One region of the Gordonia sp. X0973 genome, then DNA from elsewhere that is predicted to be linked to it. Evidence: predicted binding sites of a transcription regulator. Region 1 holds the regulator's gene; the other holds the start of a gene.

What was found. The regulator LexA, encoded in region 1, represses DNA repair genes until DNA is damaged. The targets are predictions, from matches to a motif close to CGAACANNTGTTCG.
Region 2: HUN08_RS03295 (HNH endonuclease signature motif containing protein) is a predicted target of LexA. The motif match lies at 2,575-2,588, and genes of this name have one in related genera.

What each region holds. Positions count from the first base shown of each region.
Region 1 is NZ_CP054691.1:2,036,048-2,040,255, reverse strand. It holds gene dapF (diaminopimelate epimerase) at 1-748, shown strand, start outside; gene hflX (GTPase HflX) at 804-2,264, shown strand; gene lexA (transcriptional repressor LexA) at 2,297-2,983, opposite strand; gene HUN08_RS18365 (LysM peptidoglycan-binding domain-containing protein) at 3,132-3,593, shown strand; gene nrdR (transcriptional regulator NrdR) at 3,686-4,135, shown strand; gene hrpA (ATP-dependent RNA helicase HrpA) at 4,160-4,208, opposite strand, start outside.
Region 2 is NZ_CP054691.1:668,655-672,862, forward strand. It holds gene HUN08_RS03280 (DUF2993 domain-containing protein) at 1-781, opposite strand, end outside; gene HUN08_RS03285 (response regulator transcription factor) at 899-1,609, shown strand; gene mshD (mycothiol synthase) at 1,606-2,502, shown strand; gene HUN08_RS03295 (HNH endonuclease signature motif containing protein) at 2,614-4,191, shown strand; gene phoU (phosphate signaling complex protein PhoU) at 4,175-4,208, opposite strand, start outside.

The sequences.
Region 1 (4,208 bases):
TCTGCTGCGCGTGGCACGGGCCGGCAGCCTCCTCGACGCCGGTGTGCTCACCGCCCTCGGCGAGGGGATCGCCGCCGACGACCTGTTCATGGACTACCGCAATGCGGACGGCTCGGTGGCGCAGATGTGCGGCAACGGCGTCCGGGTGTTCGCCCACTACTGTCGGGTCGCCGGGTTGACCGATGCCGACGAGTTCGTCGTCGGATCGCGGGCCGGTGCGCGTCCGGTCCGCATCCACTCGGTTTCGCCGACGAGCGCTGAGGTCAGCGTCGGGATGGGCCGGGTGCTCCGGGGGGTGACCTCCTCGGCGACGATCGGTGGTAGGACCTTCACCGGGATCGCCGTCGACGTGGGCAATCCCCATCTGGCCTGCGTCGTTCCGGGTTTGTCGCACGGCGAGTTGAGTGCCCTCGACCTGTCCGGTCCGGTCGGATTCGACACCGGTGTGTTCCCCGAGGGGGTCAACGTCGAGCTGTGTACCGAACCGGTGGCCGACGGCGACACCCTCGTCGCATCGATGCGGGTCGTCGAACGCGGCGTGGGGGAGACGCGCAGCTGCGGAACGGGCCTGGTCGCGGCGGGCAGCGCACTACTCGCCTCCCTGGGGCGGGACTCCGGGAAGCTGCGGATCACCGTTCCCGGCGGCCGGGTCGACGTGGGCATCGACGACGGCGGGACGACCAGCACCCTGCGCGGTCCGTCGCGCCTCGTCGCGCGCGGCGAGCTGTTCACGGGCGCCCTCGACTGAGGGTGCAGGTAATCGGCTCGCGCACGACGTCCGCGCGGTGTCATGATGGACGGGTATGACTGAATCAGAACTGTCCCCGGACCCCGCGGTTTCTACTCCGCCCGGCGCGCTTCGCACGGACGATGCGCCGACGACGGGTCAACTCCAACTCGACGATCGGGCGTCGCTGCAGCGCGTCGCCGGCTTGTCCACCGAACTCACCGACGTCACCGAGGTCGAGTACCGGCAGCTGCGCCTGGAACGGGTCGTGCTCGTCGGCGTCTGGACGTCGGGCACCATCGCCCAGGCCAACGCCAACATGGCCGAACTCGCCGCGTTGGCCGAGACCGCCGGGTCGCAGGTGCTGGATGCGCTGATCCAGCGCCGGTCCAGCCCGGACGCGGCCACCTACATCGGGTCGGGCAAGGCGGGTGAGCTGCGCGAGATCGTCGTCGCGACCGGCGCGGACACCGTCATCGCCGACGGCGAGTTGACGCCCGCCCAGCTCAACGCGCTGGAGAAGGTCGTCAAGGTGAAGGTCATCGACCGCACCGCGCTGATCCTCGACATCTTCGCCCAGCACGCGACCAGTCGGGAGGGCAAGGCGCAGGTCAGCCTCGCGCAGATGGAGTACATGCTGCCCCGGCTGCGCGGCTGGGGCGAGTCGATGTCACGGCAGGCCGGTGGTCGGGCGGGCAGCAACGGCGGCGTGGGCCTGCGCGGTCCGGGTGAGACCAAGATCGAGACCGATCGCCGTCGGATCCGGGAGCGGATGGCCAAGCTGCGCCGGGAGATCCGCGCGATGAAGACCGCCCGGACGGTGAAGCGTCTGGACCGGCACCGCAGCGGGGTGCCGACGATCACCGTCGTCGGCTACACCAACGCGGGCAAGTCGAGTCTCGTCAACGCGATGACGGGTTCGGGCGTGCTGGTGCAGGATGCCTTGTTCGCCACCCTGGACCCGACGACGCGCCGCGCACGGCTGGACGACGGCCGCGAGGTGGTGTTCACCGACACCGTCGGTTTCGTCCGGCACCTGCCGACGCAACTGGTGGAGGCGTTCCGGTCGACACTGGAGGAGGTGGCCGACGCCGATCTGCTCGTGCACGTGGTCGACGGCTCGGAAGCCTTCCCGTTGGACCAGGTCAACGCTGTGCGGACCGTGCTGCGCGAGGTATCGGACGAGGCGCGGGACGGCACGCTGCCGCCCGAGTTGCTCGTCGTGAACAAGCTGGACGCGATGGACGACCTCAAACACGCCGAATTGGCCGCGGCGCTGCCGGGCGCATTGTTCGTCTCGGCGCGTACCGGCGCCGGGCTCCCGGAGCTGTTCGACGCCATCCGCGCCGAGATCGGGCGCGGGGACGTCGAGATGTTCGTCGACCTCCCCTTCTCGCGCGGCGATCTCGTCTCGCGGATCCATGCCGACGGCGAGATCCACTCGACCGAGCACCATGCGACGGGCACCAAGATGCGCGTGCGGGTTCCCGCCGCGCTCGCGGGTGAACTCGTCGAGTTCACCCGCGTCGACGCCTGACGGCGCCGCATCGGATCAGAGCAGGGGCCGGATCAGATCCGGCGCATCACGGTCACGACCTTGCCCAGGATGACCGCGCGGTCACCGGGAATCGGGTCGAACAGCGGGTTGTGCGGCATCAGCCACACGTGCGCGCCGTCGCGCTTGAAGGTCTTGACGGTGGCCTCCCCGTCGATCATGGCGGCGACGATGTCGCCGTTGTCGGCGACGTTCTGCTGTCGCACTACCACCCAGTCGCCGTCGCAGATCGCCGCGTCGATCATGGATTCGCCGACCACGCGGAGCAGGAAGTGGTTGCCGTCGCCGACGAGTTCTCGCGGGAGGGGGAAGACGTCTTCGATGGCCTCCTCGGCGAGGATCGGGCCACCCGCGGCGATCTGGCCGAGGACGGGGACATAGGTCGGCGTGGGCATTCCCTCGGCCGCGGCGCCACCGGGCGGCGGCCCCTTCTTGTCCGCCGCGACGTTGACCGCGCGGGGGCGGTGCGGATCGCGCTTGAGCAGGCCTTTGTTCTCCAGGGTCTTCAGCTGGTAGGCCACCGACGAGGTCGACACGAGGCCGACCGCGTCACCGATCTCGCGGATGCTCGGCGGGTATCCGCGCTCGCGGACGGACTTGCGGATCACCTCCAACACGTCGCGCTGACGCTGGGTCAGGGTCGCCTCGATCGCGGCGGGGCTGTCGGTGAGGCCGGACTCCGCCGACTTCTTCTTGGCCATGATGTTTCTCCTCTGCTCGTTGCCACAACGCTAGCGAAGAAAGCCGCGACCTTCAAACATTTGTTCGACGTGTCGCGAGACTTTGTCAGACCCTCGTGGTAAAACTTCGAACAAGAGTTCATCGAACACACGAACGAGGAGAACCGACATGAGCGCACCAGTGATGCACCGCCCGGCAGTCCGCCCGGCTCCGCGCCCGCTCCGTCCCGCCCAGACCCGGCGCCGCCCGGTCGACGGCCGTTCCCACCATCCCCGGCCGGACCGCGGCACCCGGTGCGCTGCGCCGGTGGCCCCGGTCCAGAGCCGGCAGCAGCGGGTGATCGCCCGTCGCCGGGGGAGCGCCGCGGCGATCCTCGTCGGCGCTGCGCTCGCCGGGCTGGTCTGGCTCTTCGCCATCGTCGGCGGCAACTACGAGGCGAGCACTGCTCCCGATCCGGTTGCCACGTCGGTGGTCCACGTGCGCGGAGGCGAGACATTGAACTCGGTCGCCGCGCGCGTCGCCCCGGATATGCCGCGCCAGGCGGTGATCAATCAGCTGCGCGCGTTGAACGGGTTGCCGTCGTCGCAGTTGACGGCCGGCCAGGCGCTCGTGGCCCCGGTCTACCGATAAGCGTGGGCGGCGCCCAGTCGCGCGGCAGCATCGGCTGCCGCAGTGCGTCGGGTAGTCGGAGCACTGCCCGGGCCGTCGGTATTGTTGGGCTCATGCATTGTCCGTTCTGCAAGCATGAGGACACCAAGGTCGTCGATTCCCGTCTCGCCGACGAGGGTCAGGCGATCCGCCGTCGTCGGTCGTGTCCGGAATGCGGACGCCGGTTCACCACGGTGGAGAATGCGGTGTTGGCCGTGGTCAAGCGCAACGGCGTGACCGAGCCGTTCAGCCGCGAGAAGGTGATGCGGGGCGTCCGGCGGGCATGTCAGGGCAGGCAGGTCGACGAGGATGCGCTGGCCCAGTTGGCGCAGCAGGTCGAGGACGCGGTGCGATCCTCGGGTTCGGCCGAGGTGCCGAGCAACGAGGTCGGGCTGGCCATCCTCGGGCCGCTGCGCGATCTCGACGAGGTCGCCTATCTGCGGTTCGCCTCGGTATACCGCTCGTTCGAGTCGCTCGAAGACTTCCAACGGGAGATCGACTCCCTGCAGTCCGACCGCGGCTGACCGATCCACCGCCGGCGAGGCGGCTCAGACGAAGGCGTCGAACGCCTTGATCACCCGTTTCTCCGACACGGTG
Region 2 (4,208 bases), 1.4 Mb from region 1:
CCGCCGCGCGGAACTGCGCGGGCACCCGGCCGTCGGCGTGTTCCTCGGGGCCGCCGTAGAAGTCGGTGGCGGTGATGACGAGGTCGTTTCCGTCGACGGCCAGATCGACGAGGACGCTCACGCGCACCCGCTGCCCGGTGAACCGTTGGGACGACGGGGGATAGCGCACCTGCGTGCGCGGGCTCGGGCGGCTCGGCGGCAGTGAAACGGTACCGGTGAGCAGGACGCCGGTGGTGCGCTCGAGCAGACCGTCGCCGGGACCGCCGCCGCCGGCCCGATTCGCCGGGGCCGGGGTGTTCACGGCGAGGTCGGTGATGTCGAGCATGCGGCCCAGGTTGACCGAGTCCAGCTTCGCCGACGCGGTGACGGCGGTCAGCATGATCGGACGGGTGGCCGACCACCGGCCGGTGTCCATACCCTTCACCTCGTCGGCCCGCACGCCCAACTCGGCGCGGCACGGCGTGCTCGCGCAGGTCTGCGGCACCCCGGCAAGCTCTGCCGGGCCGGCGGCGGCGACCCCCCGCGCGGTGATGGTCAGCCCGGGGAACTCGCCGCGTCGCGCATGGCTCCAGTACGGAAAACCGCCGAGGGTCACCTCGGGCTCGAAATCGACGCGGGGGGAGGCCATCAGCGCTTCGGCCAGCCGGTGCTCGCTGCGACCGGCCCGGAAGGTGTCGATGGTCACCAGGGCCCCGATAACAGCGATGACCAGTGCAAATGCGATGACGGCCGCACGCAGCCGCGGGCGCGGGGAGTCGTCGATGTGAACTGGGAGTGTCATCAGCGTTATTCTTACATCTATCCCGCTGCCGCTGATGTCAGTGTGGCGCCACCCTGGCGCCCCGAATCCCGCGTCGCCGATTACCGTCGAGCGACTCGACGCAGAAGCGGAGCCGAGATGGACCTGTTGATCCTGACCTCTCACCCCGACCCGGGCACGGTGTTGCCCTCGCTCGCGCTTCTGGCCCATTCCGTCCGCAGCGCCCCCGCCGATGTCTCCGCGCTTCTGACCACCGAGTCGGCACAGGCCGTCCTCGTCGACGCCCGGACCGATCTGGCCGCCGCCCGCAATCTGTGTCGGCTGTTGGCGAGCACCGCGACGGTTCCCGTCGTCGCCGTGCTGACCGAGGGCGGGCTGATCGCCATCAACGCGGAGTGGAGCCTGGACGACTTCCTGGTCGCCGACATCGGCCCGGCCGAACTCGACGCGCGGCTGCGGATGCTGACGGCGCGACGGGTGGCCCCGCGCCAAGAAGAGGAATCCGCGACGCTGAGCCTGGGCGCCGTCACCATCGACGAGGAGACCTACACGGCACGCCTGCGGGGGCGGCCGATGGACCTCACCTACAAGGAATTCGAACTCCTCAAATACCTCGTCGCGCATGTCGGCCGGGTCTTCACCCGCGCCCAACTCCTCCACGAGGTGTGGGGCTACGACTACTTCGGCGGCACCCGCACGGTCGACGTCCACGTGCGGCGGCTGCGCGCCAAGCTCGGTCCTGACCACGAGGCGCTCATCGGCACGGTGCGCAACGTCGGGTACAAGGCCGTCGCACCGTCGCGACGGGCCGCCGACGCCGAGTCCGACGGTGAGATACTCGAAGTGTGACCTCGATAGCGCGCGCAGAGCAGTTGTCCGACGAGCAGCAGCGCGCGGTGCGAGCCGTGCTGGTCCAGTCCCATTCCGCCGACGGGGTACAGGCACTGGGGGAGGCCCCGGTGAACGCCCTGGGTGCGACGAGTCCCGCGGTCGAACACCTGCTCGCCACCGCCGACGACGGCACCGTGATCGGCTACGCCTCGGTGCTCCCCGGGCGCGACGGTGAGCCGTCGACGGCCGAACTCGTCGTCGCACCCGCGGCGCGCGGGAACGGCGTCGGAAGATCCCTGGCGCAGCGGGTGCTGGCCACTGCACCGACCGCCGGGGTACGGCTGTGGGCGCACGGCGATCTGCCCGCGGCGCGGGCGCTGGCGGGGCAGCTGGGACTGTCCGTGCGGCGTGAGCTGCGCCAACTCAACCTCGGCGTCGGTGCCGACGACGAGCCACTGCCGCCGCTGCCGCAGCGCGACGACGTGGTGCTGCGTACCTACGCGGGTCCGGCCGATGACCGCGAAATCCTGCGCGTCAACAACGCCGCCTTCGACTGGCACCCGGAACAGGGCGGGTGGACGCAGGAGCAGATCGTAGAGCGCACCGGCGCTGACTGGTTCGATCCGCGCGGTCTGTTCCTCGCCTTCGACCGCGACGACGCACAGCGCCTCCTGGGCTTCCACTGGACCAAGGTCGCGAGCCCGGAACTGGGCGAGGTGTACGTCGTCGGGGTGGATCCGGCGGCACAGGGACGGGGCCTGGGCCGGCTGCTCACGCTGGCCGGCCTGCACTACCTGGCGGGGCGCGTCCCCGAGGTCACGCTGTACGTGGAGGGCGACAACACCGCCGCCCTGCACACCTACGAGAACCTGGGGTTCGAGCCCTTCCGGGTCGACGTCGCTTACGGGTAGGCGCTGCGCTGTCAGCCCGGACGCTGTGCACTTTCGAACATGTGTTGCAGTACGCACACCGTATTGGTATGGTGAACATGTATTCGAAGGGTGATCGGGGAGGGGGGTCTGATGGCCGAGGTTGACGCCGCCGGGCCGGGCATCGCCGGGCGGTTGCCCGATTCCCCGCTCGAGTTGGCGGAGCTGATCGATGTTGCGGTGGCGAAGCTCGCCGGGTCGTCGTTGGGCGTGCTGTCCGAGCAGCAGGTGATTTCCTGTGTGGAGACCCTGGAGACGGCGTGGCGTCGCGCTGCCGGAGTGAATGCGGCGCTGTATGTGGAGATTGCCGGCCGGGCGGCGTACACCTTGGTGGGTCACCGGTCGGTGAAGACCTTCTATGCCCAGTATTTGCGGTTGGGAACCGTGGAGGCGAAGCGACGACGGGAGGTGGCCGAGGCGATCGGGCCGTTGAGCGCGGTGACCGGGGAAGCGTTGCCGCCCAAGCGTGGGTCGGTCGCGCAGGCCGTCGGTGCGGGCGCGGTTTCGGCTGATCATGTTTGCGAGATCGAGACGGTGCTGGGGCGGGTTCCGTGCGCGACGTCGTCAGAAGAGGTGGATACCGCGGTCGAGATCTTGGTGGGGGCGGCACGCGAGGTCGCCCCGTCGGATTTGCGGCCGCTGGGGCAACGATTGTTGGCGCATCTGGATCCGGATGGAAAGCTGACCGACGACCGGGATCGCCGGCGGATGCGGGGAATCGTCATCGGCCGGCAGGATAAGCGGCTGATGAGCAAGATCTCCGGGTATCTCACGCCGTCGTTGCGTGCGAAGCTCGAGGTCGTGCTGGACAACTGGGCCAAGCCCGGGATGAACAACCCGGCCGACCCGGATTCGCTTCGCGGTTCGTTCTCCGAGTTGGGTGAGGCGGACCGGGAGGCGTGGGCCGATGCCCAGTGCCGTGACGGGCGGTCGGCGGCCCAGCGTCAGCACGATGGGTTGGAACACGGTCTCGACTGGATCCTGGGTCATCAAGCCTTGGGGCGCCCCACCCGGATCCCGGCGCAACTGGTGATCACCGTCGAGGAAGGGGATCTGGCCCGGCGGGCCGGGGTCGCGACGACGGCGACGGGATCGATGATTCCGGTGGGTGATCTGATCGCGGTGGCCGCCGATGCGGTGCCGTGGCTTTGCGTGTTCACGTCCTGCACGCGTGAAGTCCTGGCCTTCGGCCGCGGTAAGCGCCTGGCCACCATGGCGCAGCGCCTGGCCCTGTTCGGCGCCTATCTGGGATGCACCCGGCCCGGCTGCACGCGGCCGTTCTCCCATACCGAGGCCCATCACGGCCTGCTCGACTTCGCCAAGGGCGGTGAGACCAACCTCGACGAACTCGTCCCCGCCTGCGGACCGGACAACCGCAACGTCGGCGACCGTCCCGGACAATGGGAAACCGGACCCATCACCAGCGGCCCCGACACCGGCCGGATCGGTTGGCGGCTCGCGGGCAGCGGCACCGCATACCGTGTCAACCGGGTCCACGACCCCGGTCCTATCTTCGCGAGACCGCCGCCCATGACCTACCGGGCAATCACGAAGTCCCAGCGACCGGCCACCGCCTATCGCGACATCATCGCAGGTAGAAGACGTGCTGCAGCGGGTCGTGAACGCGGCGTAGAGGCCCGGGACGACCCGGGCGCTACGTGGTCTCGATGAGCTGCTGTGGGGTCTTA